Regions from separate parts of the Brenneria roseae subsp. americana genome, predicted to be linked through region 2. Evidence: riboswitches for the same ligand, from Rfam matches in the RefSeq annotation. Region 2 holds a riboswitch; the other holds the start of a gene.
What was found. Region 2 has a riboswitch for thiamine pyrophosphate ahead of thiM (hydroxyethylthiazole kinase). Riboswitches for the same ligand answer to the same signal wherever they lie in the genome.

Region 1: another riboswitch for thiamine pyrophosphate. It lies ahead of thiB (thiamine ABC transporter substrate binding subunit); the one in region 2 lies ahead of thiM (hydroxyethylthiazole kinase).

Annotation. Positions count from the first base shown of each region.
Region 1 is NZ_QDKJ01000001.1:174,713-182,622, reverse strand. Features, by position in the region: gene B4923_RS21020 (hypothetical protein) at 1-22, shown strand, start outside; gene B4923_RS00805 (helix-turn-helix transcriptional regulator) at 51-629, shown strand; gene sgrT (glucose uptake inhibitor SgrT) at 705-869, opposite strand; gene sgrR (HTH-type transcriptional regulator SgrR) at 960-2,618, shown strand; TPP riboswitch at 2,656-2,784, shown strand; gene thiB (thiamine ABC transporter substrate binding subunit) at 2,865-3,848, shown strand; gene thiP (thiamine/thiamine pyrophosphate ABC transporter permease ThiP) at 3,824-5,431, shown strand; gene thiQ (thiamine ABC transporter ATP-binding protein ThiQ) at 5,418-6,116, shown strand; gene B4923_RS00775 (ilvB operon leader peptide IvbL) at 6,250-6,354, shown strand; gene ilvB (acetolactate synthase large subunit) at 6,469-7,910, shown strand, end outside.
Region 2 is NZ_QDKJ01000011.1:78,937-86,846, reverse strand. Features, by position in the region: gene yegS (lipid kinase YegS) at 1-89, shown strand, start outside; gene psiE (phosphate-starvation-inducible protein PsiE) at 122-529, opposite strand; gene thiD (bifunctional hydroxymethylpyrimidine kinase/phosphomethylpyrimidine kinase) at 866-1,669, opposite strand; gene thiM (hydroxyethylthiazole kinase) at 1,666-2,460, opposite strand; TPP riboswitch at 2,499-2,598, opposite strand; gene B4923_RS14625 (amidase) at 2,739-3,926, opposite strand; gene B4923_RS14620 (ABC transporter ATP-binding protein) at 3,944-4,942, opposite strand; gene B4923_RS14615 (ABC transporter ATP-binding protein) at 4,943-5,980, opposite strand; gene B4923_RS14610 (ABC transporter permease) at 5,983-6,873, opposite strand; gene B4923_RS14605 (ABC transporter permease) at 6,876-7,829, opposite strand.

The DNA of each region.
Region 1 (7,910 bases), on a different contig from region 2:
GGCAATATTGAAAAAAAACTAAGCGAGAAAACCGTTTAATGGGGGAACGCATGACAACCTATCACTTTTCTCTCACGCTATCGGGCGTTACCGCCGAAACAACAGGATTGGAAAATGCGCTTTTTTCCAGCGGTTGCGATGATGCTCTGATCTGTTTTTACGGCAATACCGTCTATCTCGAATTTGATCGAGAAAGTCCCGATTTTTCCGATGCGATAATGAGCGCCATTCGCGATATTGAGTCTGCGGGTATTAATGCCCATGTCCAATCCGTTGACGCGGCATGGGTTGGGCTCAGCGATATCGCCGCATTATCAGCTATGTCACGCCAGGCGATTGCGCTGTTAAAAGACGGGAAACGCGGCGCTGGCGATTTTCCTTCTCCCGTCCAGCGTTTGAAGGGGTCTTCTCCGCTGTGGGATTGGGGTGAAGTTGCAGACTGGCTTGCAAAACAGAAGAAGATACCGCAAGCAATCGCTGACAATGCCAGGGAACTTGCCGCCATCAATCTGGCATTACAACTACGCAACGCCAGCCAGAAAGACAAACTGAGCCACTACTACTCTTTACTTAATGATCAATATCAGAATGTCGATAAAATACTCGACACAACGGGGAAAAATGCATAAAAAAAGCCAGCGAAAGGTTTCGCTGGCTGGTGAAAAGCACCATTACTCAGAATGTTTCTCTACCTTCTCCCACCGCTAGATCCAGTGACGGTATTCCTCTTCCGACATCTCCACAATTTGCCACTGCGTTGCCTGTTGCAATAATGCCACTCGCTGCTGAGCAGACATCCAACGCAGCCATTTCGCCTTGCACGTCGAAAGATAAACCCGATAGAACCGATACAACTGTGAAATCGCCATAAGCCACCTCCGCGCTTTCATTATGTAAAAGTATCGGCGTAATATAGGGAAAGATAAATTGATGACTTTAAGGTCTGGAGTTCCTCTTTTATGTCTTCCAACCGTCTGCAACAGCAGTTCATCCGTCTGTGGCAACACTTTCAAGGACAAACCACCGACACCACGCTGCAAGAGTTGGCCGGCGTCTTAAGCTGTTCACGTCGCCATATCCGTTCTCTTCTGGGAGCGATGCAGCAGCAAGGATGGCTGACCTGGCAGGCGGAAGCGGGCAGGGGCAAACGCTCGCAGCTTGCGTTCATTTATACCGGTTTGGCCCTGCAACAGCAGCGTGCAGAAGATTTACTGGAGCAAGATCGCATCGATCAGTTAGTACAGCTTGTCGGCGACAAAGAAACGGTACGTCAGATGCTGCTTGCCCACCTTGGCCGCAGTTTCCGGCAAGGTAAACACATTCTGCGAATCCTCTATTACCGCCCGCTGTGTAATCTACTGCCAGGATCGGCATTACGACGTTCGGAAATGCATATAGCCCGGCAAATTTTCAGCGGGTTGACTAATATAAATGAGGAAAACGGGGAACTAAAACCCGATCTGGCGCATCACTGGCAAATGCTGGAACCGTTGCGTTGGCGATTCTACCTGCGTCCTTCTATCCGTTTTCATCATGGTCGTGAGCTGACGATGGACGATGTGATCAGTTCGCTTACCCGACTAACCGAACTGCCGCTGTTCTCTCACATCAAAAAAGTCACCTCGCCGATGCCTTTTGTGATTGATGTGCAGTTGCACAGCGCCGACCACTGGCTGCCGTGGCTGCTTGGCAGCGTTCCCGCCATGATCCTGCCGCAGGAGTGGCGAACCCTGCCCGATTTTGCCCGACGCCCCATTGGCACCGGTCCTTACACTGTCGTGAGCAATAACAACAGCCATATGAAAATACGCGCGTTCGATGACTATTTTGGCTATCGGACCCTTATTGATGAAGTGAATATCTGGGTATTGCCGGAAGGACCGGAAGAAATGACCGTTTCCGTCAAATTGCAGTCCGATGATTCCCACAATGAACAGTTGGAAAGCAGAATGGAGGAAGGTTGCTATTTCATCCTGTTCGATAAACGTTCTCCGCTGGCTAAACGCCCGGAAATCCGCCGCTGGCTCTGGCAGGTGTTTAACCCCATCGCCCTGCTGAGCCACGCCGATGCTATCCGTCAGCTCGACTGGTCACCGGCCTATAGCCTGCTGCCACGCTGGCACCATCATCAGCCTGACAAGCCGCTGCCCATGCCGCAGGGACTTAAGCAAATTACGCTGACCTTTTATCAGGAACATCCTGAGTACCGGATACTCAGTGAAATCATGAGTAAGCTGCTGGAAAAACATGGCGTAAAGCTACACGTACAGATCGTCAGTTATGAAGACTGGTATCAGGGAAATATTGAAAGCGATATCTGGTTCAGTAGCGTGAACTGCTATTTACCGCTCGAATTCTCGCTGTTCGCGATGCTGTATGAACTGCCGCTGATGCAACACTGTCTGGATAGCGATCTGCACCATGATGCACAGCAATGGCGCAATCACACCCTGTCCATAGCAGAGTGGTGCGATAAGCTGGTCAACAGCGGCCAACTACACCCTTTACTCCATCACTGGCTGAAACTTCAGGGGCAGCGCAGTATGCGAGGCATCAGAATGAATATGCTGGGCTGGTTTGACTTCAAATCAGCCTGGTTTGCGCCGCCAGAAAACTGAGAACCTTCCCCTGCCCCCCTGAACCCTTTACAATGGGACGTTCTCAACGGGGTGCGGAACATGTTTCGCCACAAGATTGACATTGGCGCGAGATTTTTCGCTGAGAAAACACCCGTCGAACCTGATCCGGTTAATACCGGCGAAGGGATTTGAGAGTGCTCATTGCTGACTCAAAGACCTTTGCCACCCCATGATGCTCAGGAGTGCAAAGTGTTAAATATATCGTTATTAAAACGTTCGGCAGCCATGCTGAAAAAAAGCCTGCCTTGTCTTTTACTGATTTCCGCACCGGCCTTCGCCAAACCTGCGCTCACCGTATATACCTACGATTCTTTTGCCTCTGAATGGGGACCGGGTCCGGTAATCAAAACCGCGTTTGAGAAAGAGTGCGAGTGCGAACTGAATTTTGTCGCGCTGGAAGATGGCGCCTCGCTGCTGAACCGCCTGCGGATGGAAGGTAAAAACAGCAAGGCGGATATCATTTTAGGGCTGGACAATAACCTGTTGCAGGCTGCGGAACAGACCGGCCTGTTCACAAAAAACGATCTGGATACCAGCGCGGTTAACGTGCCTGGCGGGTGGAACAACACGACGTTTGTCCCTTACGACTACGGCTATTTTGCGTTTGTTTACAACAAAGAAACCCTGAAGAATCCCCCCAAAAGCCTGCATGAGCTGATCGACAGTCCGGAAGCGTGGAAAGTGATTTATCAAGATCCGCGCACCAGTACGCCGGGTTTGGGACTGCTGTTATGGATGCAGCAAGTGTATGGCGATCAGGCTCCGCAGGCGTGGCAGAAACTGGCGAAAAAAACCGTTACGGTCACCAAAGGCTGGAGCGAAGCCTACGGTCTGTTCCTGAAAGGCGAGGCCGATCTGGTACTCAGCTATACAACATCTCCGGCGTATCACATTATTGAAGAGAAAAAAGAGAATTACGCGGCCGCGAATTTCAGTGAAGGGCATTACCTGCAAATTGAAGTCGCCGGGCAACTGGCCGCCAGCAAACAGCCGGAACTGGCAAAACGTTTTATGCAATTCATTCTGAGTCCGGCATTCCAGCAGGCGATTCCCACGACCAACTGGATGTACCCGGTTATCCCAACCGAATTGCCGGCTGGATTCGCAACCCTCCCTGTACCGGAGAAAGCATTGCAATACAGCGCGCAACAGGTGGCGGAGCAAAGGAATAACTGGATTCAGGCATGGCAACGCGCAGTCAGCCACTGACCGCAGGAAGTCTGTGGCCGGGATTACTGGCTGCTACGCTGTTAATTTCAGTCGCCGTTCTGGCTTTCGGGGCGCTATGGCTACAGGCCCCCGACAGCCAGTGGCAGACCTTATGGCAGGACAGCTATCTGTGGCATGTCATTCGATTCACCTTCTGGCAGGCATTCCTGTCCGCACTGCTTTCTACCGTCCCCGCCATTTTCCTCGCCAGGGCCTTGTACCGTCGCCGTTTCCCCGGCTACCGTTGGCTATTGCGACTCTGCGCCATGACGCTGGTGCTGCCCGTGCTGGTCGCCGTTTTTGGTCTGCTCAGCGTGTATGGCCGGCAAGGTTGGCTGGCGCAGCTACTGGGATTTTTAGGCCTGCCCTACCCGTTTTCACCTTATGGTCTGCAAGGCATTCTGCTGGCGCATATTTTCTTTAACCTACCGCTGGCGACCCGCCTGTTATTGCAATCGCTGGAAAGTATTGCGACAGAGCAGCGCCAGTTGGCTGCTCAATTGGGCATGAATGATTGGCAGCATTTGCGTATCGTCGAATGGCCCGCACTGCGCAGACAAATTTTGCCGACGGCCGCACTGATTTTCATGCTTTGCTTTGCCAGTTTTGCCACCGTGCTGTCTCTTGGCGGCGGTCCACAGGCAACCACCATTGAATTGGCCATTTATCAGGCGCTGAGCTTTGATTACGATCCCTCGCGCGCCGCGTTACTGGCGTTAATCCAGATGAGCTGCTGTCTCGGGCTGGTGCTGCTCAGCCAGCGCCTGGGCCGTATCTTGCCGGTCGGCAGCACCCAGCAGTTAGTATGGCGTAACCCGCAGGACAGCCCGTTGAGCCAGTTTTGTGACAGCGTGCTGATTGGCGCGTTACTGCTTTTAGTGGCCCCGCCCCTGCTGGCGGTGGTTGTTGACGGCGTTAATCTTTCACTGATCGCCGTGTTGCAACAGCCTGTTTTGTGGCAAACCTTGTTTACCTCACTGCGTATTGCGCTGAGCGCAGGTCTGCTGTGTCTTGCCCTGACCATGATGTTGCTCTGGAGCAGCCGGGAACTGAAGTTGCGCCAACAACCTTTGTACGGTCAGTTGATGAACCTGAGCGGCATGCTGATCCTCGCCATGCCCGGCATTGTGCTCGCGACCGGTTTTTTCCTGTTACTGAATAATACGGTGGGATTACCGGACTCCCCTTATGCGTTAGTCGTGATGACCAACGCGCTGATGGCGATCCCCTACGCGCTCAAAGTGCTGGAAAATCCCATGTACGACGTAGCCGAACGCTATAATCAGCTCTGCCTGTCGCTGGATCTGCGGGGCTGGCGGCGTTTAAAAATTATCGAACTGACCGCGCTGAAACAGCCGCTGGCGCAGGCGCTGGCTTTTGCCAGCGTATTGTCGATTGGGGATTTTGGCGTTATCGCATTGTTCGGCAGTGAGCAGTTTCGCACCTTGCCTTTTTATCTTTATCAGCAGATTGGTTCCTATCGCAGCGCCGATGGCGCCGTGACCGCACTGTTACTGATGCTTATCTGCTTTACGTTATTCACCCTGATTGAAAAACTGGCAGGTCGTCATGATCGCTCTTGATAAGCTGACATACCTCTATCAGCACTTTCCCATGCGCTTTGATTTCCACGTTCAATCCGGCGAACGTGTTGCTATTCTCGGCCCCAGCGGAGCGGGGAAAAGCACGCTGCTGAATCTGATTGCCGGCTTTCTGATGGCAGACAGCGGCACATTGCGTTTGAATGGCGAAGAACATCGGCATACGCCGCCCGCCAAACGGCCGGTCTCGATCCTGTTTCAGGAAAATAACCTCTTTCCCCATCTGACTATCGAGCAAAACATTGCGCTGGGCCTGAACCCCGGTCTGCGTCTCAATGACACACAGCGGGAAACGCTGCGGCACATTGCTGACAAGGTTGGATTGACGACATTGCTCAGCCGTCTGCCGTCACAGGTTTCAGGGGGACAACGGCAGCGGGCCGCGTTGGCTCGCTGTCTGGTCCGCCAGCGCCCTATTCTGCTGCTGGATGAACCGTTTTCCGCGCTCGATCCCGCATTGCGCCTGGAAATGCTGGAACTGCTCGACGAGATTTGTCTGGATCGCCAACTCACGCTGCTGATGGTTTCCCATAATCTGGACGATGCGATCCGCATAGCGGAACGTACCATACTGATTGTCGATGGACAGATTAGCTATGATGGACCAACACTGGCATTGCAGGATGGCAGCGCCGATGCGGCGAAAATACTGGGAATTCGGGGATAAACGCGCTTGTTCATTACCAGAAAAAGTGTGACCGCACGCGGATTTCAGCTTTTTATCCCTCACGGGTATTGTGTCCTTTTCACGACCTGTGCTTATATGAATAAGTGACTTAATCGTTAATAACAGGATTCCCGTGACGCACTATTCTTCCACTTCAGCACTACTAAGCACCGCGCATGTTGACGCGGTTGTCGTCGTGCGCGTGGTTGTGGTGGTCGTCGTCGGCAGCGCGCCGTAACGGGTTCCGAATCAAACCAAGATTCCCAAACCCCGCCGGCGCCAGCCGAGCGGGGTTTCTTGTTTCTACCCTCCCCGCTCTGAAAACGCACCGGCCCTGATGAAGGATATAAATATGCGTTATACAGGCGCCCAGTTGATTGTCCGGCTGCTCGAACAGCAGGGCATCACAACAGTAGCAGGGATCCCCGGTGGTGCAGCCCTGCCGTTATACGACGCGCTCGGCCAGAGCAAAACTATCCGACACGTACTGGCACGTCACGAGCAGGGAGCAGGATTTATGGCTCAAGGCATGGCAAGGGCCAATGGGCGCGCCGCCGTCTGCATGGCGTCAAGCGGCCCGGGCGCAACTAACCTGCTGACCGCCATTGCCGATGCCAAACTCGATTCTATCCCATTGGTCTGCATTACCGGGCAGGTGTCCTCCAGCATGATCGGGACAGACGCCTTTCAGGAAGTCGACACCTATGGCATTTCCATCCCGGTGACCAAACACAACTATCTGGTTCGTGACATCAAAGAGTTACCGCGTGTTATCCCTGAAGCCTTTCGCATCGCACAATCCGGCCGGCCCGGTCCGGTATGGATCGATATTCCCAAAGATATACAAACGGCCGAGATCGAATTGGATATGCTGCCGCCAATAAGCCAAAACGATCGTCCGCCGGCCATTGATGCCCAGAAAATCGCGCAGGCAGCCGCCATGATTAACACGGCACAGCGTCCGATCCTCTATCTGGGCGGCGGTATTATCAGCGCATCGGCACACGAACAGGCCGTGCAACTGGCTGAACGCGCTAATCTGCCCACGACCATGACGCTGATGGCGTTAGGCGCCATGCCAGTGGATCACCCGCTGTCGCTTGGCATGCTGGGTATGCATGCCGCACGCTCAACCAATTTGATCTTGCAGCAGGCGGATTTATTAATTGTGCTGGGGGCTCGCTTTGACGATCGTGCGATTGGTAAAGCGGAACAGTTCTGTCCTCAGGCCAGCGTGATTCATATTGATATCGATCCGGCTGAGCTGGGCAAGATCCGGCAATCGCATGTCGCGCTGAATGCCGATGTCGCCGAAGCGCTGGATCAACTGTTGCCACTGATCGAAACGCAACGACGCGACGTGTGGCGTAAAACGATCGGTGACTTGCAGCATGAATTCCCGTTCCACATGCCGAACGCTAACGATCCGCTGAGTCATTATGGCCTGATCCAGGCTGCCGCGCAGGCACTGACGGATGATGCCATCATTGCTACCGATGTCGGACAACACCAGATGTGGGTTGCGCAATCTTACCCACTGCGCCGACCACGACAGTGGCTGACCTCCGGCGGGTTGGGCACCATGGGTTTCGGTTTGCCCGCCGCGATGGGCGCCGCATTAGCCGAACCTGAACGTACCGTGGTGTGTTTTTCCGGTGATGGCAGCCTGATGATGAATATTCAGGAAATGGCGACCGCCGCAGAAGAAGGGCTGAATGTCAAAATTATCCTGATGAACAACCAGTCGCTGGGGTTGGTTCATCAGCAGCAGGATCTGTTCTTCCAGAACCGCAT
Region 2 (7,910 bases):
AACCGCTCAAGGCAAAACGTTTTCATATCGAGGTGTTGCCCGCCGCCATTCAGTGCCGTTTGCCGCCACAGTGCGCCCTGTTGGGATAACGGGCCGCCTATCGATATAACCGGAATCGGGATTATTCGCGTTTCAGCCGGTTGCTGTTTGCCAGATAGAGCGTCACCACCAGCAACAAAATTGCACCCGAGTATATCAACGTGTCACTCGGGCTTTTGTGGTCGACAATAATCAGCCGGATAATCGCGGTAATACCGATATAGATAAAATAGCGCAGCGGAAAATGATATCCGGCCTGGAAATATTTCACGATCAGCGCAATAAACTCAAAATAGAGGAAATAGATAACAATACCTTCGATCAACTGATAGGAAGAGTCCCTCTCGTTGCTGAACAATAATACTCTGGCCAGATGAATGGTTTCCTTGGCCAGAAAAATAACCAATATGGTGGCCAATAACAGTAATCCGACATTGAGTATCGTCTGAAGTATTTTGGCGATCATGATGCCACGTGTTGAACCTGCCATCGCCTTTCCCTCACTGCTGTTTAACGTCTGCTGGTACTGCCTGCGCTCTTGCTCGCCTGCAAGGTTATTGTTCTTATGTGTCACTACTGCCTCTGATCACGATTTACCGACTACTTGTTTATCATCGTGCCGCACGGCCTGAACCCGCGCCACAATGCCAACGGCTTATACTTGTTGTCCTCTTCAAATGCAAATACAGGAATGAAGAAATCAAGGCAAAGCGAGTCACCACTTAATGAGCAACTCGCTTATTTATCAGCAAAAATTACCGGGAGTATGTCAGGATGTCCATGAATTCAGATTATTTTATCCAGGTGATTTTCTTATTCCTTTCTTTCACCACCAGCGATAGAAATGATGTACCGGCCCGATCCCCTGCCCGACCTCCAGCGAATCCGCCTGTTGCAACGCCTGTTGTAGATACGCTTTGGCTTCTCTCACCGTATCCGCCCAGGACGCATGCCGTGGCCGCAATGCCGCAAGCGCGGCGGAGAGGGTACACCCGGTGCCATGTGTATGTCGGGTATTGACTCGCGGGGAGGTAAAACGCAGCGGCGATGCCTGCCGGCTGAACAACCAGTCAGGGCTTTCCTCTTCGCTCAGGTGTCCGCCCTTCATCAAAACCGCCTGACATCCCATTGCCAGCAACGCTTCCCCCTGTTCGACCATCTCCCGCTCGCTGGCGGCAGGCTGACAATCAAGCAGCGCCGCGGCCTCCGGCAGGTTCGGCGTAATCAGCGACGCCAGAGGGAGCAATAAACGCCGCAGCGCCTCCACGGCCTCGGACGAAAGCAGCGGATCGCCGCTTTTCGCCAGCATAACCGTATCCAACACGACGTAAGGCAGCGGGTAATGATGCAACCGTTCGGCAACGGCTTCAACAATGTCCGCCTGCGCCAACATCCCAATTTTGGCGCTATCAATACGGACATCACTCAACACCGAATCCAACTGGGCCGCGACAAAGGCGGGTTCAATCCGGTAGACCGACTGTACGCCGCGCGTGTTCTGCGCCACCAGCGCGGTAATGACCGAGGCGCCATAAGCCCCTAGCGCGGAAAACGTTTTTAAATCCGCCTGAATGCCCGCGCCGCCGCTGGGATCGGTGCCCGCGATCGTCAGTGCGTTAATCCGTTTCATGCCAGATCCTCCGCACGCAGACCATAAAGCCGATCGAGAAAGGCCGGGATAAAACTGCCCGGTCCCTGGGCCTGTAACGCAGCCAGTTTGCCGGCCAGCGACATGACATAGCAGGCGGCCGCCACATGTTGCAACCGATCGCCGTCAAGCGCACAGAATCCCGCCACTACTGCGGATAAGGCACACCCTGTTCCGACGACGCGAGTCATGATTTTATCGCCGCCGTTAATCGAAAAATCCCGCTCACCATCGGTGACGTAATCGATTTCTCCCGTCACGGCGACGACGGCTGACAGACGGCGCGCCAGATCGCGAGCGGCCGGCAGCGCACTTAACGAATCGTTGGTACTGTCCACACCTCGTCCCTGTGCGTTCAGCCCGGACAGCGCCATAATCTCCGAGGCGTTTCCACGCACAGCCGCCGGTTTCAGAGCTAGCAACTCATGAGAAAACTGCGTGCGGAACGTCAGTCCGCCGACGGCGACGGGATCAAGCACCCACGGCGTTCCCGCCTGATTCGCACTGTGAACCGCAGCCAGCATGGCATCTGCGCGATCCCGCTCCAGCGTCCCCACGTTAATCAGCAGCGCATCCGCCAGCGCGCTGAACTGCGCGGCTTCGCCGGGATCGACCACCATCGCGGGCGACGCGTTCAACGCCAGCAGGACATTCGCCGTAAACGACTGCACCACATCGTTGGTCAGACAGTGTACAAGCGGAGACAACGCATGAAATTGTGTTAGACAGGCCGCCGCACAGGCAGCAGGTAGAGGGACAGGTCGAGTATTCATCATTCTCCCAACCGGCGTTCAAGAAGGCGGTAACCGGTTGGGGAATACCGTGACTTCCCTCCGCTGGCATTATCCAGTTCAGGTAATACGGGTATTTCTCAGCCATGCGTTACCGCACGGGCACCCCGAGTCATTTAATTCACGTTAATATGGATACGATCGAGCAATCGACCGCCAGCCATATCGTTTTATAGTATGTCTAACAAACAGGCCGGCAACAATCCCCATTTATCGCTCCGCGGGCAAAAAATCCGAGCGGCCTGACGGCAAGCCGGGCTTCAGCGCACGCAGGAATAGTGACGGCCAATCTGCGCGGCGGCGTTGACCAGACTCCGATCGCTGCCGCGAGGCCCAATCAGAGAAATCCCCAGCGGCGCGCCCTCTTTTTGCGCCAGCGGCAGATTAACCTGCGGTACGCCGCACAGTACGGCAATCGCTAACAGATGATGAGACAAACGCCGGGTTTCTTCGATATCAGCATCATTCGCGTTCAGCAGCGGCGCAATATCCGGCACCGTGGGCAAGACCAGAATACGATTGCCCGCCAGCGCCTGCCAGGCCGCGCGAAAACGCTCACGAACAGCACAGCTAGTAAGATATTGCTCATCGGTCACGCTTTCACTCCAGGCGAAACGACCGGCAACATCCGGCCCCAGGACCAAGCCATCGCGCTTTATTCTTTTCCCCTGCGCCAGCCAGGCTTCGCGTCCCTGAATAAAACGGAAGGCCCAGTAAGCGTCCTCCAGCGCAGGAAGCTGTCCGGCTAGCGGCGCCAATTCGCCGGCGACGGCCTTGATCTGTTCCAGCGCGGGCAACAGCGCCGCCTGCGATGCCGCGGGCAGTAACGCAAACAGCGCCTCGCAAATCACCCATTCCGGCCGGGCGGGCAGCGGCGCGTCGTCCTCACCCAGCAGGCACTCCCCGACCCGAGCGAACAAGTCGGCGTCGCGGGTAAAATAGCCCGTCGTATCCATACTCGGACAAAGCGGCTGACAGTCTTGCAGAGAAATCCGACCGTGGCTGGGGCGCAATCCGTACAGGCCGCAGTAACTCGCCGGCGTGCGAACCGAACCGCCGGTATCCGTCCCGAGGGCGAAATCGCACAGATGGTTAGACACCGCCGACGCCGAACCCGATGACGATCCGCCGGGAATGCGATCGGGCGCCGCGCCGTTACGCGGGGTGCCATAATGCATATTCTTGCCGCTCATGGAGAACGCCATCTCGTTGGTATGGGTTTTCCCCACCAGTTCCGCCCCCGCATCCAGCAGCCGCTGCACCGTCGGCGCCGTGCGCTGTTTTATCCCCGACATGGCGAGCACGTGAGGATTGCCGCCCCCGGTCGGATAGCCCGCCACGTCAAACAGATCCTTCACCGCGAACGTAACACCGGCCAGCGGGCCGTGCGGCGCGTGCCCGACGGCAACCGCCGGGTAGGGCATAAAAGCGAACGCATTATCCTGCATAGTGATTATTCCTTCATTCATGACGCCGGATCGCTCAGGCGATCTGCCATCCAGTGATGACAACGAATCTGATGCCCGGCGGCCACGTTCTGTGAAGCCGGCAGTTGGCTGCGGCACACATCGCTGGCGCGCGGGCAGCGGGGAGAAAAAGCGCACCCGTCGGGTAAGCGCGTCAGGTCCGGCGGCGAGCCGGGAATACTGACCAGCCTTTCGCCTTTTCTGAGCCCGTCTTTCGGCCGGGTGCTCAGCAGCACCTGGGTGTACGGGTGGCGGGGATTATTCAATAGCTCCTGTAGCGGCGCCTGTTCGACAATGCGGCCGCCGTACATCACGGCAACCCGGTCGGCCACCTCGACGGCCGCCCCGATATCATGCGTCACGAAAACGATTGAAAGACCGAGGTCCTGCTGTAACTCGCGCAGCAGGATCAGAATCTGGATTTGCACCGTCGCATCCAGCGCGGTCGTCGGCTCATCGGCCAGCAATAACTGTGGCTGGCACGACAACGCCAGCGCGATCATCGCCCGCTGACGCATCCCGCCGGACATTTCATGCGGATAGGCGTCGAGCCGCTGTTCGGGGCTGGGAATGCGCACCCGGCGCAGAGCCTCCAGCGCCGCAAGCCGCGCCTCGGCATAAGACAACGGACGATGCTGGCGCAGCGCTTCGATGATTTGCGCGCCGACGGTATAGACCGGATCCATCGCCAGCAACGGTTCCTGAAAGATCATCGCCGCCACCGGGCCACGCAGGGCGCGCAGCTGGCTTTTGGAAAGCGCCATCACATCCTGTCCGGCGATATGAATCTGGCCTTCAATGGCGGTGCTGCGTTCAGGATGGAGGCGCATCAGGGCCCGCAGGGTGACGCTTTTTCCCGAACCGGATTCGCCAATCAGCGCCAGAACCTCGCCGCTGGCCACCTCAAGGCTCACTCCATTTACCGCCGATACCGTCTGGTTGCCCCGGCGGAAACGCACCTTAAGATCCCGCACATCGATCATGAGTTGCTCTGCCATTCAGGCCTCCTTAACGGGGATAAGATCGGCGGAACGCCGCGAATGTCCGGAATCGGGCTCAATCATCAGGCAGGCGGCGAAATGCTGATGCGCCGCGGAATACAACCGCGGCGTACGCTGCGCGCACACCGGTTCGGCATACGGGCAACGCGTGTGAAAACGACAGCCCGAAGGCGGATCGATCGGACTGGGCGGATCGCCGCTCAACGGAGATCTCAGCGTACGCTGCGTCGGGTCCATGGATGGCATGGAGCTGAGCAACGCGCGGGTATAGGGATGTAATGCCCCGGCAAACAGCGTCTCCGCCGGCCCAATTTCAACCACTTCCCCCAGATACATCACCATGATGCGATCGGAGAGATAGCGCACAACGTGCAAATCATGACTGATAAATACATAGGTCAGACTCAGGCTATCTTTCAAATCCAACAGCAGGTTAATCACCTGCGCCTCAACGGATTTATCCAGTGCGGATACCGCTTCATCAAGGATCACCAGACGAGGATCGACAGCCAGAGCGCGGGCGATGTTGACCCGCTGGCGCTGTCCGCCAGATAATTCATGCGCGTAACGACCGGCAAAACGTGACGGCTCCAGCCCGACGCGCGCCATCAAATCCCGCGCCCGCGCCTGAGCCTCCCGCTTGCCGACGCCATGCACCAGCGGACCAAATGCCACTGATTGTTCCATGGTCAGCCGGGGATTGAGCGATGAATAGCTATCCTGAAATACCATTTGCACCTGACGCCGGTAGTGGTGCAGCGGCAATCGCTGGCCGCCGACGGACTGCCCATCGAAAATAAGCTCGCCGCTGTCTTGTTCAATGAGCTGCATAAGTACGCGGGCGGTCGTGGATTTTCCACATCCGGACTCTCCCACAACCCCCAGCGTTTCCCCCTTCAGCACCGAGAAATCGATGCCGTCCACCGCCCGCACCAGAGCGCGTTTTCCCAACACCCCTTTCACCGGAAAATGTTTGACCAGTTTCTGCCCGATAAGCAGCGGCTGAGCCGGCCCGCCGATGTCGTGATTATCCATAGTCAACTCCGTACAGCCATTGCCATCCGCAGACGATCGGCCAGAATATTAAAAGAGACCGAGGTGACGAAAATCATCACGCCGGGCAGCGCGCAAACCCACGGCTGGGTATAAATCGCGGTACGCAGCGTATTCAGCATCAATCCCCATTCCGGCTCCGGCGGAGTGACCCCCAGCCCGAGAAAAGAGAGCCCCGAGGCCAGAATCATCGATACCGAAATCAGGCCGGTGGTGAAAACGAAGATCGGCCCCAGCACATTCCCCAACACCTGAGTGCGTATAATGGTGAACGCCGAAGCGCCGGAGGCGCGCGCCGCTTCAATGTAATCGCGGTTGCGCACCTGCGTCGTCACACTCTCCGCGATACGCGCCACCTGCGGCACAAAAACCAGCGTCAGGGAAATCAGGGCATTCACCACCCCGGCGCCCATCGCGCCGGATAAGGCAATCGCCAGCAATACGGAAGGAAACGCATAAAAAACATCGACGGTACGCATGATCGCGCTGTTCAGCCAGCCGCCCGCGTAGCCGGCAATAATGCCGATCGTCGAACCGATAAAAAACGCGATCACCACCGGCGTAATCCCCATAAATAAAGACAGCCGGGTCCCCAGCAGCAAACGCGACAGCATATCGCGCCCCAGCTCATCGGAACCCAGCGGGAAGCCAGGAGAGCCGATGGGTTTCAGGCGATTGAACATGGAGGTGGCATAGGGGTCGCTCTGAACGATCCACGGCCCCAGCACCGCCAGAATCAGAAGACATAAAATCACCGCCCCCACGCTCAGCGCCGAAGGATCGCGCATCACCCTCTCCAGCACGACGCGCCAATATCCCGGTGATTTTTCTGTCGGAGCCAGTCGCGGGACCGGGCGAACAAGATTCAGATTCATCATCAGGCCCTCTTGATGCGCGGATCGAACAGCGTTTGCAGGATATCAACCAGCAAATTAAGCAGAACAAAGAACAGCGCCAGCACCCAGATAGTGCCTTGCAGCAGCGGCAAATCACGTTGGAAAATCGCCGAATTGAGCAACAGCCCGGTTCCCGGCCAGGCAAATACGGTTTCAACCAGAATGGAGCCTCCCATCAGGTAGCCGATCTGCAACCCCATCACCGCCAGCGCGGTAGGCGCCGCGTTTTTCGCCACATGGGTAAATAGCGCAAATTCGCCGATCCCTTTCGCCCGCAGTCCGATAATAAATTCCTGCGCCAGCGTTTCCGCCACCTGCGCACGCACGGTCCGCGCGATGATGCCCGTTGGGATGACGGACAGCGTAATGGCGGGCAATAACATGAATTTCAGATGCGCCCAATCCCAGGCCCAATCCATCGCCCCCATCGGACCGCCCCCGGTGGCAGGCAGCCAGTTGAGCTGTGAAGAAAAAATGATAACCAGCAGCATACCCAGCCAATAATGCGGCACGCTGACGCCAAAAATGGAAAAGGCGGAGGCGATTCGATCAATCCAGCTATCCTGAAAATAACCCGCCACAAAACCAAACAGGCTGCCTAAGGCAAAACCGATGAACGAGGCGAGCAAGGCGAGGCGCAGTGAATAGCCCACGGCATTCATCACTTCGCTGCTTACCGGACGGCCGCTGGCGATAGACATGCCCAAATCGCCCTGCACGGCATGCCACAGCCAGAGGCCGAACTGCACCGGCAAGGGTTTATCAAAACCATAAGCCTGGATAAGCTGCTGCCGTAGCGCTTCGGACGCGTCCGGCGGCATAACGGAAACCAGCGGATCGCCTGGCGTCATATGCACCAGCATGAAACAGACCAGCGCCACCCCGAGCAGAATAGGCGTCGCCAGCAGCAGGCGACGAATAATATAAGTGAGCATGACAAACCTCGCAGACCGAAGATAAAAAGCACCTCTACACCGTTGATGTCGGCCACTTAAGCGCGATTAACGTTTCCCTCA